Regions from separate parts of the Neobacillus sp. 114 genome, predicted to be linked through region 1. Evidence: a T-box and tRNA genes for the amino acid it is inferred to sense, from the RefSeq annotation. Region 1 holds a T-box; the other holds one or more tRNA genes.
What was found. A T-box is a leader RNA that pairs with one kind of tRNA and senses whether it is charged. The one in region 1 lies ahead of tyrS (tyrosine--tRNA ligase), so its partner is inferred to be a tRNA-Tyr.
Positions count from the first base shown of each region.

Region 1 (8,165 bases):
TTTTCCGTGAGGAGTTTTTAATTCCTTAGCATTATAGGTTTTTTTGTGCTCCATTTGGTCACCCCTGGAAAAAATCTAGGTATTTCAATTCTATTATACATGAAATTTTTATCTTTAAAGATTTTTCACTAAATTTTCGAAAAATTAAACACTAGGTTTATATTTTTTTAAAAAATGTTTTTTTAAAATTGTGAATAGTTATTATTTGTACTATAATTATCTCAAATACTTCAGAGGGGGAGATAGGAATGAAAGTGGAAGCGCTGCCAGTAGTCCAAGGGAATTTCAATTTGCGAAACTATGAAGAAACATATAAGAATTTTGACTGGAAAGATACAGAAAAGGAATTCTCTTGGAGTGAAACAGGCCTTGTTAATATGGCTTACGAGGCGATTGACCGCCACGCGGGTACCTTCAGAAAAAATAAGGTGGCATTATACTATCGTGATGCTTCGAGAAATGAAAAATATACCTTTAAGGAAATGAAGGAGCTTTCCAATAAGGCTGGGAATGTGCTGAAAAATTACGGCGATGTCGAAAAAGGCGACCGTGTCTTTATTTTCATGCCGCGTTCTCCAGAACTTTACTTTACTGTTTTAGGAGCAATTAAGCTTGGTGCTATTGTTGGTCCATTGTTTGAAGCTTTCATGGAAGGGGCTGTCAGGGACCGTCTGCAAGACAGTGAAGCAAAAGTATTGGTAACCACTCCAGAATTGTTAAGCCGTGTACCTGTTCAGGATTTACCAGCATTAAAGCATATTTTCCTCGTTGGAAAAAATGTGGAGGAACAAGGGAATTGCATTAACTTTTTAGAAAAATTTGAGACTGCCAGCAAAGATCTGAAGATTGAGTGGGTTGAGCGGACAGATGGATTAATCCTCCATTACACATCTGGATCCACTGGAAAGCCAAAGGGCGTACTGCATGTACATAATGCGATGATTCAGCATTATCAAACAGCTAAATGGGTTCTTGATTTAAAAGAGGATGATGTTTACTGGTGTACAGCAGACCCAGGCTGGGTGACAGGAACTTCCTACGGTATCTTTGGACCATGGCTGACTGGTACTTCGAATGTTATTGTCGGCGGACGTTTCAGCCCAGAATCCTGGTATCAAATGATTGAAGACTTTGGTGTTACGGTTTGGTACAGTGCACCAACAGCATTCCGGATGCTGATGGGAGCGGGGGACGAGCTGGTTAAGAAATTTAATTTAAGCAGCCTTCGTCATGTCTTGAGTGTAGGTGAGCCATTAAACCCAGAGGTGGTAAAATGGGGTGCCAAGGTATTCAATAAGAGAATCCATGATAACTGGTGGATGACTGAAACCGGTGCTCAGTTAATTAGTAACTATCCTTGCATGGAAATCAAGCCTGGTTCGATGGGTAAGCCAATCCCTGGCGTTGAGGCGGCGATTGTTGATAATCAAGGTAACGAGCTTCCTCCATACAGAATGGGGAACCTTGCAATTAAAAAAGGCTGGCCTTCGATGATGCATACGATCTGGAACAATCCTGAGAAATACGAGTCGTATTTCATGCCGGGTGACTGGTACGTCTCCGGAGACTCTGCGTACATGGATGAGGATGGCTACTTCTGGTTCCAAGGCCGCGTCGATGACGTCATAATGACATCTGGAGAGCGAGTTGGCCCGTTTGAAGTGGAAAGCAAGCTTGTTGAACACCCAGCTGTTGCTGAAGCAGGAGTTATCGGAAAACCGGATCCGGTGCGCGGGGAAATTATTAAAGCCTTCATCGCGTTAAGGGATGGTTATGTGGCAACTGAAGAGCTTAAAGAGGAAATCAGACAGTTCGTCAAAAAAGGTCTGGCAGCACACGCCGCACCTCGTGAAATTGATTTCCGCGACAAGCTGCCAAAAACACGAAGCGGTAAGATCATGAGACGTGTTCTGAAAGCATGGGAGTTAAACCTGCCGACAGGTGATTTATCGACAATGGAAGATTAACTTTTGAAAATACAAAAGAGGCCGACTCCAATAAATTTTGGGCGGCCTCTTTATATGCTATTTCCGTTTGCGCTCGGCCCAGCCAATTCCCTTTCGATAGCCAAATCCCAAGATTAGATAGATTACCAAAACAATTACTCCCGTAACCAATCTTTCCTGCATGCTTCCATCTGCCATAAGAACCGGTCCAAGGCCAAAAAACGTAACCAAGCCAATGAGAAGGATAAAAACAGCGTGTACTAAAACTCTCACTACTTTCACCTCCAAATTTCTTTTTATATATTTGACGTTTAAAAGAAAAAAGCTGTTACATATAGAAAGGACTTTGGGTTGCAGTCCCAAAGCCCCTTTAAAGCAATTAATACTTAATTAACGTATACTTCTTTTTTCCTCTTCGTACAATCGTAAACTGGCCTTCAATTTTGTCAGTTTCCAGCAAAGAGTAAGCTGTATCGGTTACCTTTTCCCCATTAATGGCAATGGCACCGTTTGTAATATCTTCACGAGCCTGACGCTTCGAAGGAGATATCTTGGCAGCTACTAAAAGTTCAACTAAGTTATTTTCCTCTTCATTTTGCAGCGCGTAAGACGGAACATCTTTAAAGCCCTGCTTGATTTCGGCAGCCGTTAAGCTACGAACGTCCCCGCTAAATAATGCTTCGGAAATCTTGATGGCCTGCATTAGTGCATCCTCTCCGTGAATCAGGCGTGTCATCTCTTCCGCCAGTGACTTTTGGGCTTTACGGAGATGTGGCTCTTCCTGAACACTGACTTCCAATTGTTCAATTTCCTCTCGAGAAAGGTAGGTAAACAGTTTCAAGTATTTCACCACATCAGCATCGGCTGTGTTAATCCAGAACTGGTAGAACTCGTAAGGAGTGGTTTTTTCCGGATCAAGCCAGACAGCGCCGCCTTCTGATTTTCCAAACTTGGTACCATCGGATTTGGTTACAAGCGGAATCGTCAACCCGAAGGCTTTCGTCTCTTCATCGTGCATTTTTCGAATTAGCTCAAGACCTGAGGTAATGTTCCCCCACTGGTCGCTGCCGCCAACCTGCAATTTGCAATTATAATGATCATATAAATGGTTGAAATCCATCGCCTGTAAAATCGTGTAGGTGAACTCAGTAAACGATATCCCTGTTTCAAGCCGGGAGGCAATCGTATCCTTTGCAAGCAGGTAGTTGACACCGATATGCTTACCGATATCACGCAGGAAGGCAATGACGCTCATGGGCTTTGTCCAGTCGTAGTTGTTGACCATAACCGCGCCATTTTCCCCTTCAAACTCAAAAATCGCCGCTAATTGCTTTTTAATACCCTCAACGTTTTTCTGAACCGCTTCGATTGTTTGTAGTTTTCGCTCTTCGCTTTTGCCGCTCGGGTCGCCAATTAAGCCAGTTGCGCCCCCGACCAATACTAGCGGCCGGTGTCCATGCTGCTGGAATCTTCTTAGTGTTAAAAATGGCACCAAGTGGCCGATATGCAGACTGTCAGCAGTTGGGTCCGTTCCGCAATATAGCGAAATTTTTTCGTTATCTAAAAGATTCTGCAACCCTTCTTCATCTGTTTGCTGATAAATAATGCCCCGCCATTTCAAATCCTCTAATAAGTTCATTACACAAAACCTCCAATAAAAAATAAAAACGCCCCTGCAATTATGCAGGGACGTAAAATATACGCGGTACCACCCAGCTTGAGGAAATTCCTCCAACTTGATAAAATAACGGTTTGAACCGTTCTCCGCTACTGTTTCTTCACAGAGAAAGCTCCAGGATGTAATTCACTCTTCTATATGTGGCAACTTTCACCGGCCGCTGCCTCTCTAATTACAGGGATAGAAGAACTACAGTTGATTCCCTTCAAAGCTTGTTATTATAAAAAAATGCTTAATGATTTTTTAACATATATTAAAGATAAAGTCAAACGGTAAAATGGAAATTTCAGAAAAATGTAGAAGCTTGTCAAATTTTATACCACCGATATGCTATAATGGATGTGATTTTATTAGAGGTGATGCTATGAAAGAAAAGTGGCAAATTTGGAAGGAAAAAGCTGATTCCCTCCTTAGTTATATTACTCATAAAAAAACCGTCAAAGGTGCCAGGATTACGTATCAGGTGTTCTGGAACCTGTTTCTGCTTTTATTAACGGTTGTGGTCCTTGGAGGGGCTTTTGCAACAGGTGTTGGCGCAGGTTATTTTGCCTCGCTCGTCAAGGATGAGCCCGTACGTTCATACGAAAGTATGAAAAAAGATATTTACAATTATACAGATACATCGGACTTATATTTTGCTGATAATGTTTATCTTGGAACACTGCGGTCGGACCTGGTCCGTGATGAGGTTAAATTGGAGCAGGTTTCCGATTACGTGATCAATGCTGTAATTGCTACGGAGGACGAATATTTTTACAAGCACAATGGGGTCGTCCCTAAGGCCGTTTTTCGTGCCCTTTTTCAGGAAGTAACCAATTCTCCTATCCAATCAGGTGGGAGCACGCTGACACAGCAATTAATTAAAAACCAAATTCTAACCAATGAGGTTTCCTTCCAAAGAAAAGCAAATGAAATTTTGCTGGCCCTTCGTTTGGAGAAATTTTTCAATAAAAAAGAAATTCTTGAAGCGTATTTAAATATGGCGACTCTTGGCAGAAATTCATCAGGGCAGAACATTGCCGGAGTACAGGCCGCTGCAAAAGGGATCTTTGGAAAAAATGCAAGCGAGCTTACACTGCCGGAGGCTGCCTTTATTGCCGGACTGCCGCAAAGTCCGTTTGGCTATACCCCATTCACACGGGAGGGCACAGTGAAGAATAATCTTGAGCCTGGCATAACAAGAATGAAAACAGTTTTAAAAAGAATGTACGATGGCGGATACATTAATGAAAAGCAATACGCAGAAGCATCTGCCTATGACATTACAAAGGATTTTACTCCACCAGTACCGAATCCTCTTGATAACTATCCTTGGCTGACATTCGAAATCGAGAAGCGGGCCATTGATGTTCTGACAACGGTATTGGCTAAGAAAGATGGCCATACCGAAAAAGATCTAAAACAAGATGAAAACCTTTATTACAAGTATAAGACGATGGCCAGCCATGACCTGCGGCAAGATGGCTATCAAATTCATACAACCATTAACAAAGATATCTATGATGCAATGCAGGTGGTAAAAGATAACTACAAATATTATGGACCAGATAAACCGGAGGAAAAAGAAGACCCGGAAACTGGTGAAAAGAAAACCGTAATGGAACCTGTTGAGGTCGGTGCAGAACTGATCGAAAATAGTACCGGCAAAATCATCAGCTTTGTTGGCGGCAGAGATTATCATAAACAGCAGCTCAATCACGCTACCAGTGCAGTCCGCCAGAACGGTTCGACGATGAAGCCGCTGCTCGTCTACGGGCCGGCTATTGAGATCGGAAAAGCGGCGCCCGGAACCCCGCTTCCGGATGTCGAACTGAGACTGGATAAAAGCAAAAGTACACCATGGCCTCATAACTACGACAAAAGATATAGCGGATTAGTATCAGCACGGTATGCTTTGGCCAAATCCTATAACGTGCCGGCTGTAAAGCTATACTCTGAAATCGTGGACCAGCGTCCAGCACAATATCTGGAAAAGATGGGCTTTACCTCGCTAACAAAAGGGGATTACACGAATCTGGCTACCTCAATAGGGTCCATGGATAACGGCGTGACTGTTGAAGAAAATACAAATGCCTTCAGTACCTTTGCCAATGGCGGGAAATTTATCGATGCTTATCTGATCGATAAAATTGTCGACAAGAACGGAAAGATTATTTATCAGCATGAAGTAAAGCCTGTTGATGTCTTTAAACCGCAGACTGCTTATCTGACCTTAGATATGATGCGGGATGTCATTAATAGTGGAACAGCAGCAGGTGTAAAAAGCAAACTGAATTTCAGCTCTGATTGGGCAGGCAAAACCGGTACTGGTAACAATTATTTTGATTCGTGGTTTGTTGCCTTCAACCCGAATGTAACACTTGGAATTTGGACTGGATATGATACGCAGAAATCGTTAAAAACTAGCGGAATGTCATACAGTCAGCGGACCAATAATCTTTGGGCTGAACTGATGAATGCGGCTTATAAAATTAAACCGGATTTAGTTGCTCCAAAAGAGAGTTTCCAAATGCCTGAAGGAATAGTTAAAAAGTCGTATTGTGCCGTTTCTGGCCTGCTTCCGTCAGCTGCTTGCTCAAAGGCAGGCTTAGTTGAAAGTGATTATTTCAATGCCAAAGATGCTCCTACGAAAGTCGATGATAGTTTAATCGAAGGAAATTATGTAACCATAGGGGATAAAAAATATCTGGCACTTGATTCCACACCAAAAGAGTTTACCCAGTATGGAACAATATTAAACCCAGACTTTATCACCAGAATGGTAGGCAATGACTTTAAAAATATCAGCCAGCTTATACCAAATAGGGGCAGATGGGACAATGTGCTTGTCTCAAGCGCTAAAATGGCCGATAACGGCAAGAAACCGGATAGTGTCAACTTGACCGCATCCGGCAATACCCTCACATGGAGCGCACCGGCAGACAATGATATCGTCGGCTACCGTGTCTATCAGGGTGGATTTTTTGGAGCGAAGATCGCCAGCATCAACAGCGGCTCCTCACTATCCTATAATGTTGGAAGTGGAAGCTTCTATGTAACGGCAGTTGATATTGCAGGAAATGAATCCGCACCTTCAAATGTAGTGGAAGTAGGAGTTTTAACTCAACAATAGTATTTAATGGGGGTCTCAAAATTAGATTTTGGGACTCCTATTTTTTATCTAATAGGAAAGCCTAAATTCAACTACGCCTCATGAACCGTCCTATCGGACTCGCCAATCGGCGAGTTTTTATTTATTTCCAGAAACACAAAAAAGCCCCAGAGTTGAAATTCTGGGGCTTTACGAATGCTAAATACAAATTAACGAGAATAGAACTCGACGATAAGAGTTTCGTTAATTTCAGCAGGTAATTCAGAACGCTCTGGCAAGCGAGTGAAAGTACCTTCTAATTTGTCAGCATCGAAAGTTAAATAATCAGGAACGAAGTTAGTTGCTTCGATTGCTTCTTTGATTACATCAAGGTTGCGAGATTTTTCACGAACGCTGATAGTTTGGCCAGCAGCAACGCGGTATGATGGAATATCAACGCGAGCGCCATCAACTAGGATGTGGCCATGGTTAACTAACTGACGAGCCGCACGGCGAGTGCGTGCAAGACCTAAACGATAAACTACGTTATCAAGACGAGATTCAAGAAGAACCATGAAGTTTTCGCCATGAACGCCGCCTAATTTGCCAGCTTTGTCGAATAGGTTGCGGAATTGACGCTCATTAACTCCGTACATATGACGAAGCTTTTGCTTCTCTTGTAACTGCAATCCATATTCAGAAAGCTTTTTGCGTTGGTTTGGACCATGTGGTCCAGGAGCGTAAGGACGCTTTTCTAATTCTTTACCTGTGCCGCTTAGAGAGATTCCAAGACGACGGGATAATTTCCAGCTTGGGCCGGTATATCGAGCCATGAATGACTCCTCCTTTAAGTTTTTATTTTGGTAAAATAAAAACCGTAACGAAACATCGATAACAGCCATTTTGTTTTCATGCACCATCGCCCTAGCAGCTAAGGGTTACGCGATGCACCTTCGCAAGAAGCTCTTGCGAGGAACAAAATGGAACAGCTAATGTCGTTTCATAGGCTGCAATATTTTACACAAAGAGTATTATATAATTTTTATTCGTGGTAAGTCAAGCTAATTTTTATTATACACTGGATTCGGCCAAATTAGGTGTTTAACAGACTTCTCTTAATAAACATATACTAAAGAAAATTGAAATCGGTTTCATTCAGGAGGGGACCTGTATTTTGGAAATGAAGAAAGCCCGTTTTGAAACGGATGTGATTCATGCCGGTTATTGACCAAATGTACAGCCATACAACCCTTTGGAACAAAGAATATGACCGCCCGACTTTGTAATTGGAATTAATTAAAATTGCGGTAAGTTTGGGAGACACGGAAACATTAATCCAACATCCGGCGACAATGACTCACGCGGTCGTACCGGAAGAAGAGCGGCTGAAAATGGGAATTGATAATACACTACTCCGCCTTTCTGTCGGCCTAGAAGCATGGGAGGATTTGAAAGAGGATTTAGAACAAGC
Region 1 is NZ_CP126144.1:5,147,064-5,155,228, reverse strand. Features, by position in the region: gene QNN06_RS25285 (GNAT family N-acetyltransferase) at 1-54, opposite strand, end outside; gene acsA (acetate--CoA ligase) at 249-1,967, shown strand; gene QNN06_RS25275 (DUF6954 family protein) at 2,025-2,219, opposite strand; gene tyrS (tyrosine--tRNA ligase) at 2,326-3,585, opposite strand; T-box leader at 3,629-3,842, opposite strand; gene QNN06_RS25265 (transglycosylase domain-containing protein) at 3,989-6,736, shown strand; gene rpsD (30S ribosomal protein S4) at 6,925-7,527, opposite strand; partial or broken gene QNN06_RS25255 (PLP-dependent transferase) at 7,981-8,165, shown strand, end outside.

Region 2 (8,165 bases), 2.8 Mb from region 1:
GACCAATTGTAATAGCCGTATATACTGTTAATCAGAAAAGCTGACCACATCACAAGCATGGAGACATCGTTACCATCCTGTAAAATTAAAGCCTTCACCCAAAGAGCAATCGAAAGCACATTTACCGCAATCCAAAATAACCACTGTTCCGTTAACCTTTTTAGCATGAGTATCTGGGCTATAACCGATAATGTCGTTGAAGCGGAATCAATCCAGACTACATTGCCTCCTAATTTTTCGAGCAGGTAAGCGTAGAGAACAAAGATGACCAAAAAGGTTGAAAGCGTAATACCCCACCCTTTTTTCGTCAAAGAACTGATTTGAATTTCTTCCCCTTTTACTGTGTGTTTCGTTTTATGGTTCTTCCATAAGTAGATCCCAACGAACTGGAGAGGAAAATAAAACAAGGCATTTAGCATGACCTCACCGTATAGGCCATAACCGTAAGAGATGTAGGCATAGGTTCCGGTTTGGATAATGCCGAAATAGTAATTACTCACCTTCCCTTTGGCGACCAATACGACGCAAAGCATACCTGAAATAGAGGTGATTAGCCCAAAAATCGTATCGTCCCAGGCAAAAAACAAATACACATTCACAAGCGTAAACGTAACAAGCCATAGCTTTTCAAATAAGGTCCAGTCTTTGAGGATCTTCATTTTCAATCGCTCCCATATAATTATTAATTAACAAATTGTTAATTGTAATAATGAAAAAAAATTAGTATTTGGCATTATAAATGGATACATACGGATTAAAATCATTAAAACGGTACAGCTGTGCTTTATTCTTTGACCAACGATTAGTTTTTTGCGGCTCTCCATCCTTCTCTACTTTTTCAATAAAAGGGAGAGTTGGGGCCTTTCTAAAAAATTGCGAGTCAAGCTTTAGCCAAGGCTCATCCATCACTGTTAGCAACACACCTTGCAGCTCAGATAGAACAAATTCCTTTGGTAAAAAGTTTTTGGCGAGGGTTGTTAATGACATATCCTTTTTGATAAACCACAAAGCATCATCAATTATTTGCTTGTGATCAAAAGCGAGGTCCAACTGAAACACTTCATCCATTGAGAATAGCTCTACCTCCTCTGCATCGTCTGCAGCTTTCCTTTTAACCAGCTTACTCTCCGGAACAATCGCATAATGAGCGTTCGATATGATCCAGCCGCGCTTGTCACGCCCAAATTTGTCATATACTTCATAGTGCTTGATTTTTAATCCTGCTACTCCAGTTTCTTCTCTTAACTCGCGAACGGCTGCATCATAGGCAGTTTCCTCTGGCTTAATAAAGCCGCCAGGCAAAGCCCATTTCCCCCCTTCGATATTGGGGTCACCTTCTTTCGTCCGCTCCGCTCGTTTTATCAGCATGATTTTTAATGTTTTTTGAGGCGGCTTATAAGGGCCCACTTCCGTTGAAATAATCGTAAAAACGGCAATATCACTCGTATATCCATCAGGAGTCCGATATTTGCTCACATCATAATTTAACAAAGTCTCGCTCACCTATTTCTGTTGTTTTATTAATTAACATTTTGTTAATTGTTATTTATATAATATCACTTGTTTCCACTCCATGTTACATAAATTGTTCGACAAAAAGCGATACTTATTGGGTAAGGAGAATATTAGAAATTTATAATGGTAGAATAATATAATAGAAGTGGATATTAAATTGAGACAAGGAGGCTAGTTATGGAGACAATCAATTTGCAAAAGAAATCTGTCAAAGTTGTTTTGGAAAAGAAGAATTTAGTAAAGGTAACCGCTCGAGTTGGGCTGGTCCTCGATATTACCGGTTCCATGAGGAACTTGTATAAAAACGGGACCGTTCAGAGAGTGGTCGAGCGAATTTTAGCGATCGCCGCTCAGTTTGATGATGATGGCGTGTTGGATGTTTGGGTTTATGATAATGAATTCTCCCGTTTAAAACCTGTAACTGAAAGGGATATCGAAGGCTATGTCAATCGCATTATCCTCGAGGATGATTTAGTACATAAATTTGGAAGAAATGAAGAACTGCCTGTTATGAAGGACGTTTTGACAAAGTATCTTGAAGAAGATTCATCACCAGATCCTGCCTATATTGTGTTTATCAATGACGGTGGCTGCAAAAAGTCGATTAAATCATTAATCGAAAGTTCAGCAAAGTATCCGGTCTTTTGGCAATTTGTTGGCATCGGAAATGGCAACTTTGATTTTCTTAGGACACTCGATACATTGGAAGGTCGAGTGGTCGACAACGCCAATTTCTTGGATATTGAAGATATCGATAAAATTCCAGATCATCAGCTTTATGAATCATTGTTAAATGAGTTCCCAAGCTGGCTTCAAGAGGCACGTCAAAAAGGAATCATTAAAGCATCAGAACAAAAGCCGCCATCCAACGCACCATCTGTACAACAGGAAGAAAGGAAATCAGGTTTTTGGAATAAGGTTTTTAGACGATAGGAATCAGAAAAAAAATTCCAGCACATGTATCACAGCGCTGGGATTTTTTTTATGCCTCAAACTCTAAACCTTTTTTATAAAATAATACTTACAATCGTCCCCGAAAGGATGCTTACAAGTGTAGCTCCGTAAAGCAGCTTTAAACCGAAGCGGGCAACCACATTCCCCTGCTTTTCATTCAAACTCTTGACCGCCCCGGTAATAATGCCGATTGATGAGAAGTTGGCGAAGGAAACAAGGAATACGGACAGAATCCCAACTGTACGGTCACTAAAGTTGTGAGTGCCCTTAGACAAGTCCAACATTGCAACGAATTCATTGGTCACCAGCTTCGTTGCCATAATCCCGCCAGCACTGACTGACTCAGATAATGGAATCCCCATAATAAAGGCAATGGGAGCAAAGAGATACCCTAATAACTGCTGAAAAGAAATGCTGAACAGCAACTCAAATACATTATTAATGGCCGCCATTAGAGCAATAAATCCAATCAGCATCGCACCCACAATAACAGCAACCTTAAATCCATCCAGGATATACTCACCCAGCATTTCGAAAAAGGACTGTTTCTCCACATTCTGAATTTCTAAAATATCTTCACTTGGCTTTACCTCGTAAGGATTGATGATCGATGCAACGATAAAACCGCCTAATAAATTTAGAACTAAAGCTGTGACGACATATTTTGGATCCAGCATCGTCATATAGGCACCAACAATCGACATCGATACTGTCGACATCGCCGAGGCACAGAGCGTATACAGACGCTTTTTTGAAAGCATGCCCAGTTGTTTTTTTACCGTAATGAAAACCTCCGATTGCCCGACCATTAACGACGCAACCGCATTATAAGATTCAAGCTTTCCCATGCCATTCACTTTGCTTAACAGCCATCCGATTCCTCTCATAAGGATCGGAAGAATTTTCAAATATTGCAGGATTCCTATTAATACAGAGATGAAGACAATTGGCAGCAGCACAGTTAAGAAGAATGGTGCCTCTCCTTTATTCGCCATTCCGCCAAACACAAAGGAAACTCCTTCATTTGCATAGTCGAGCAATTTGCTGAATACCTTTGAAATTCCTTGGATGATGATAAAGCCAAACTCTGTATTTAACAACAATATGGATAAGGTTATTTGAATAGCAATCATCACAATAATGGGTATAAATTTTACCTCTTTTCGATTCGAGCTTGCCAGCCAAGCGGCAAACACGACAGTTATAATACCTAAGATTGAAATAACATAGTGCATTTTTTACCTCCTGATGTGTTGAAACATTATGTAGGGGTTCCCTTCCCAATTGTCTATAGTGTAGTAACCTTGTATGTCCGCTGAAAGCATTGGTATATTTTGTCCATATTTTATTTAAAAAATTAATGGAATGATATGAGTAGAATTGATATTAGCTTTAAAAAAGAGGAGTGATTCTGTGATTAATCAAGTGAAAGGAAAGCTAAGCTTTTGCAAGAGTAGAGGAGCATAGAAAGGCCGGACAAGTTTATTTTCCAAAGTCTTAGGTCGCTTACAGCTAGGCAATAAGTTATTCCTTCTAAATTAGAGCCATTTTTAATATTCGGCCAGCATCAATCTTTTCGAAAAGAGACTAATAAAATACAATAGAACCCGCTACTCATGCAGCTGGCCAAACTTTATGCAAAATAAAAAACACTCACATTAATATGAGTGTTTTTATGATACCGGTGGTCGGGGTCGAACCGACACTCCTCACGGAACACGATTTTGAGTCGTGCGCGTCTGCCAATTCCGCCACACCGGCATAATATGGAGGCGGCAACCGGATTCGAACCGGTGGTAAAGGTGTTGCAGACCTGTGCCTTACCACTTGGCTATGCCGCCATATTATTTGGAGCGGAAGACGGGATTCGAACCCGCGACCCCCACCTTGGCAAGGTGGTGTTCTACCACTGAACTACTTCCGCATATTTGACTGGGCTAGCAGGATTTGAACCTACGAATGACGGAGTCAAAGTCCGTTGCCTTACCGCTTGGCTATAGCCCAATAATACAACATTTTCACTAATTCATCAATAAAAAATTAATGGGGCGGCTGATGGGAATCGAACCCACGAATGTCGGAACCACAATCCGATGCGTTAACCACTTCGCCACAACCGCCATTACAGCATTGGCAGGGGTAGTAGGAATCGAACCCACACCAAAGGTTTTGGAGACCTTCGTTCTACCTTTAAACTATACCCCTATAAATGGTGGAGGGGGACGGATTCGAACCGCCGAACCCTGAGGGAGCGGATTTACAGTCCGCCGCGTTTAGCCACTTCGCTACCCCTCCATCTATACTATGCACTTGCTGCTTGCAAGTGCCGGCAAGAGGACTTGAACCCCCAACCTACTGATTACGATTCAGTTGCTCTACCGATTGAGCTATACCGGCAAAATTGAATCAAAATGGTGGCTCAGGACGGAATCGAACCGCCGACACAAGGATTTTCAGTCCTTTGCTCTACCGACTGAGCTACTGAGCCAAATTAAGATGATTTCCAATACCACATTCTAAAAAATAAGTGGCGGTCTGGACGGGACTCGAACCCGCGACCTCCTGCGTGACAGGCAGGCATTCTAACCAACTGAACTACCAGACCGAATTGCGGGGGCAGGATTTGAACCTGCGACCTTCGGGTTATGAGCCCGACGAGCTACCGGACTGCTCCACCCCGCGATAACATTATGGTGGAGGATGACGGGATCGAACCGCCGACCCTCTGCTTGTAAGGCAGATGCTCTCCCAGCTGAGCTAATCCTCCGTTAAATGGTGACCCCTACGGGATTCGAACCCGTGTTACCGCCGTGAAAGGGCGGTGTCTTAACCGCTTGACCAAGGGGCCATTTTGAAAAACTTATAATGGCGGAGAGCAAGGGATTTGAACCCTTGATACGCGGTTAACGTATACACGATTTCCAATCGTGCTCCTTCGGCCACTCGGACAGCTCTCCATAAATGGCTCCGCAGGTAGGACTCGAACCTACGACCGATCGGTTAACAGCCGATAGCTCTACCACTGAGCTACTGCGGAATAATATAACAGCCTGGCGATGTCCTACTCTCACGGGGGCTTTCGCCCCAACTACCATCGGCGCTGAGAAGCTTAACTTCTGTGTTCGGGATGGGAACAGGTGTGACCTTCTCGCCATTACCGCCAGACCATTTATCAGACACTATTTTATTATAATGTTTTTTTCATATTTTGCAAGAGGAAATTTAAATTTTTTCATTCCCTCAAAACTAGATAATGCAGAAGAAGTAAATTAGAACGAGTTCACCTAAAAACATGACTTGGTTAAGTCCTCGATCGATTAGTATCAGTCAGCTCCACACGTCACCGCGCTTCCACCTCTGACCTATCAACCTGATCATCTTTCAGGGATCTTACTAGCTTGACGCTATGGGAAATCTCATCTCGAGGGGGGCTTCATGCTTAGATGCTTTCAGCACTTATCCCGTCCGCACATAGCTACCCAGCGATGCCTTTGGCAAGACAACTGGTACACCAGCGGTGCGTCCATCCCGGTCCTCTCGTACTAAGGACAGCTCCTCTCAAATTTCCTGCGCCCACGACGGATAGGGACCGAACTGTCTCACGACGTTCTGAACCCAGCTCGCGTACCGCTTTAATGGGCGAACAGCCCAACCCTTGGGACCGACTACAGCCCCAGGATGCGATGAGCCGACATCGAGGTGCCAAACCTCCCCGTCGATGTGGACTCTTGGGGGAGATAAGCCTGTTATCCCCAGGGTAGCTTTTATCCGTTGAGCGATGGCCCTTCCATGCGGAACCACCGGATCACTAAGCCCGACTTTCGTCCCTGCTCGACTTGTAGGTCTCGCAGTCAAGCTCCCTTGTGCCTTTACACTCTGCGAATGATTTCCAACCATTCTGAGGGAACCTTTGGGCGCCTCCGTTACATTTTAGGAGGCGACCGCCCCAGTCAAACTGCCCACCTGACACTGTCTCCCACCCCGATGAGGGGTGCGGGTTAGAATTTCAATACAGCCAGGGTAGTATCCCACCGACGCCTCCACCGAAGCTGGCGCTCCGGCTTCTCAGGCTCCTACCTATCCTGTACAAGCTGTACCAAAATTCAATATCAGGCTACAGTAAAGCTCCATGGGGTCTTTCCGTCCTGTCGCGGGTAACCTGCATCTTCACAGGTACTATAATTTCACCGAGTCTCTCGTTGAGACAGTGCCCAGATCGTTACGCCTTTCGTGCGGGTCGGAACTTACCCGACAAGGAATTTCGCTACCTTAGGACCGTTATAGTTACGGCCGCCGTTTACTGGGGCTTCGATTCAGAGCTTCGCTTGCGCTAACCCCTCCTCTTAACCTTCCAGCACCGGGCAGGCGTCAGCCCCTATACTTCGCCTTGCGGCTTTGCAGAGACCTGTGTTTTTGCTAAACAGTCGCCTGGGCCTATTCACTGCGGCTCTTCGGGGCTATTCACCCCAAAAAGCACCCCTTCTCCCGAAGTTACGGGGTCATTTTGCCGAGTTCCTTAACGAGAGTTCTCTCGCTCACCTTAGGATTCTCTCCTCGCCTACCTGTGTCGGTTTGCGGTACGGGCACCTTTTATCTCGCTAGAGGCTTTTCTTGGCAGTGTGGAATCAGGAACTTCGGTACTATAATTCCCTCGGCATCACAGCTCAGCCTTAAGGTGAACGGATTTTCCTATTCACCAGCCTAACTGCTTACACGCACATATCCAGCAGTGCGCTTACCCTATCCTCCTGCGTCCCCCCATCACTCAAACGATAAAGAGGTGGTACAGGAATATCAACCTGTTGTCCATCGCCTACGCCTTTCGGCCTCGGCTTAGGTCCCGACTAACCCTGAGCGGACGAGCCTTCCTCAGGAAACCTTAGGCATACGGTGGATGAGATTCTCACTCATCTTTCGCTACTCATACCGGCATTCTCACTTCTAAGCGCTCCACCAGTCCTTACGGTCTAGCTTCAACGCCCTTAGAACGCTCTCCTACCGCGGACACCATAAGGTGTCCACCCACAGCTTCGGTGATACGTTTAGCCCCGGTACATTTTCGGCGCAGAGTCACTCGACCAGTGAGCTATTACGCACTCTTTAAATGGTGGCTGCTTCTAAGCCAACATCCTGGTTGTCTAAGCAACTCCACATCCTTTTCCACTTAACGTATACTTTGGGACCTTAGCTGGTGGTCTGGGCTGTTTCCCTTTTGACTACGGATCTTATCACTCGCAGTCTGACTCCCACGGATAAGTCATTGGCATTCGGAGTTTGTCTGAATTCGGTAACCCGATGAGGGCCCCTAGTCCAAACAGTGCTCTACCTCCAAGACTCTAACTACGTGAGGCTAGCCCTAAAGCTATTTCGGAGAGAACCAGCTATCTCCAAGTTCGATTGGAATTTCTCCGCTACCCACACCTCATCCCCGCACTTTTCAACGTGCGTGGGTTCGGGCCTCCATCCAGTGTTACCTGGACTTCACCCTGGACATGGGTAGATCACCTGGTTTCGGGTCTACGACTACATACTATTTCGCCCTATTCAGACTCGCTTTCGCTGCGGCTCCGTCTCTTCAACTTAACCTCGCATGCAATCGTAACTCGCCGGTTCATTCTACAAAAGGCACGCCATCACCCATGAACGGGCTCTGACTACTTGTAGGCACACGGTTTCAGGATCTCTTTCACTCCCCT
Region 2 is NZ_CP126144.1:1,577,547-1,585,711, reverse strand. Features, by position in the region: gene pnuC (nicotinamide riboside transporter PnuC) at 1-659, opposite strand, end outside; gene QNN06_RS07865 (NUDIX domain-containing protein) at 721-1,491, opposite strand; gene QNN06_RS07860 (vWA domain-containing protein) at 1,693-2,448, shown strand; gene QNN06_RS07855 (NupC/NupG family nucleoside CNT transporter) at 2,523-3,704, opposite strand; tRNA gene QNN06_RS07850 (tRNA-Leu) at 4,149-4,230, opposite strand; tRNA gene QNN06_RS07845 (tRNA-Cys) at 4,237-4,310, opposite strand; tRNA gene QNN06_RS07840 (tRNA-Gly) at 4,319-4,393, opposite strand; tRNA gene QNN06_RS07835 (tRNA-Gln) at 4,402-4,473, opposite strand; tRNA gene QNN06_RS07830 (tRNA-His) at 4,514-4,589, opposite strand; tRNA gene QNN06_RS07825 (tRNA-Trp) at 4,601-4,674, opposite strand; tRNA gene QNN06_RS07820 (tRNA-Tyr) at 4,680-4,764, opposite strand; tRNA gene QNN06_RS07815 (tRNA-Thr) at 4,794-4,866, opposite strand; tRNA gene QNN06_RS07810 (tRNA-Phe) at 4,882-4,957, opposite strand; tRNA gene QNN06_RS07805 (tRNA-Asp) at 4,998-5,074, opposite strand; tRNA gene QNN06_RS07800 (tRNA-Met) at 5,078-5,151, opposite strand; tRNA gene QNN06_RS07795 (tRNA-Val) at 5,161-5,236, opposite strand; tRNA gene QNN06_RS07790 (tRNA-Glu) at 5,243-5,317, opposite strand; tRNA gene QNN06_RS07785 (tRNA-Ser) at 5,336-5,426, opposite strand; tRNA gene QNN06_RS07780 (tRNA-Asn) at 5,432-5,506, opposite strand; rRNA gene rrf (5S ribosomal RNA) at 5,518-5,634, opposite strand; rRNA gene QNN06_RS07770 (23S ribosomal RNA) at 5,767-8,165, opposite strand, start outside.
Region 2: it has a tRNA-Tyr gene. The T-box ahead of tyrS (tyrosine--tRNA ligase) is inferred to sense a tRNA for this amino acid. The anticodon was not compared.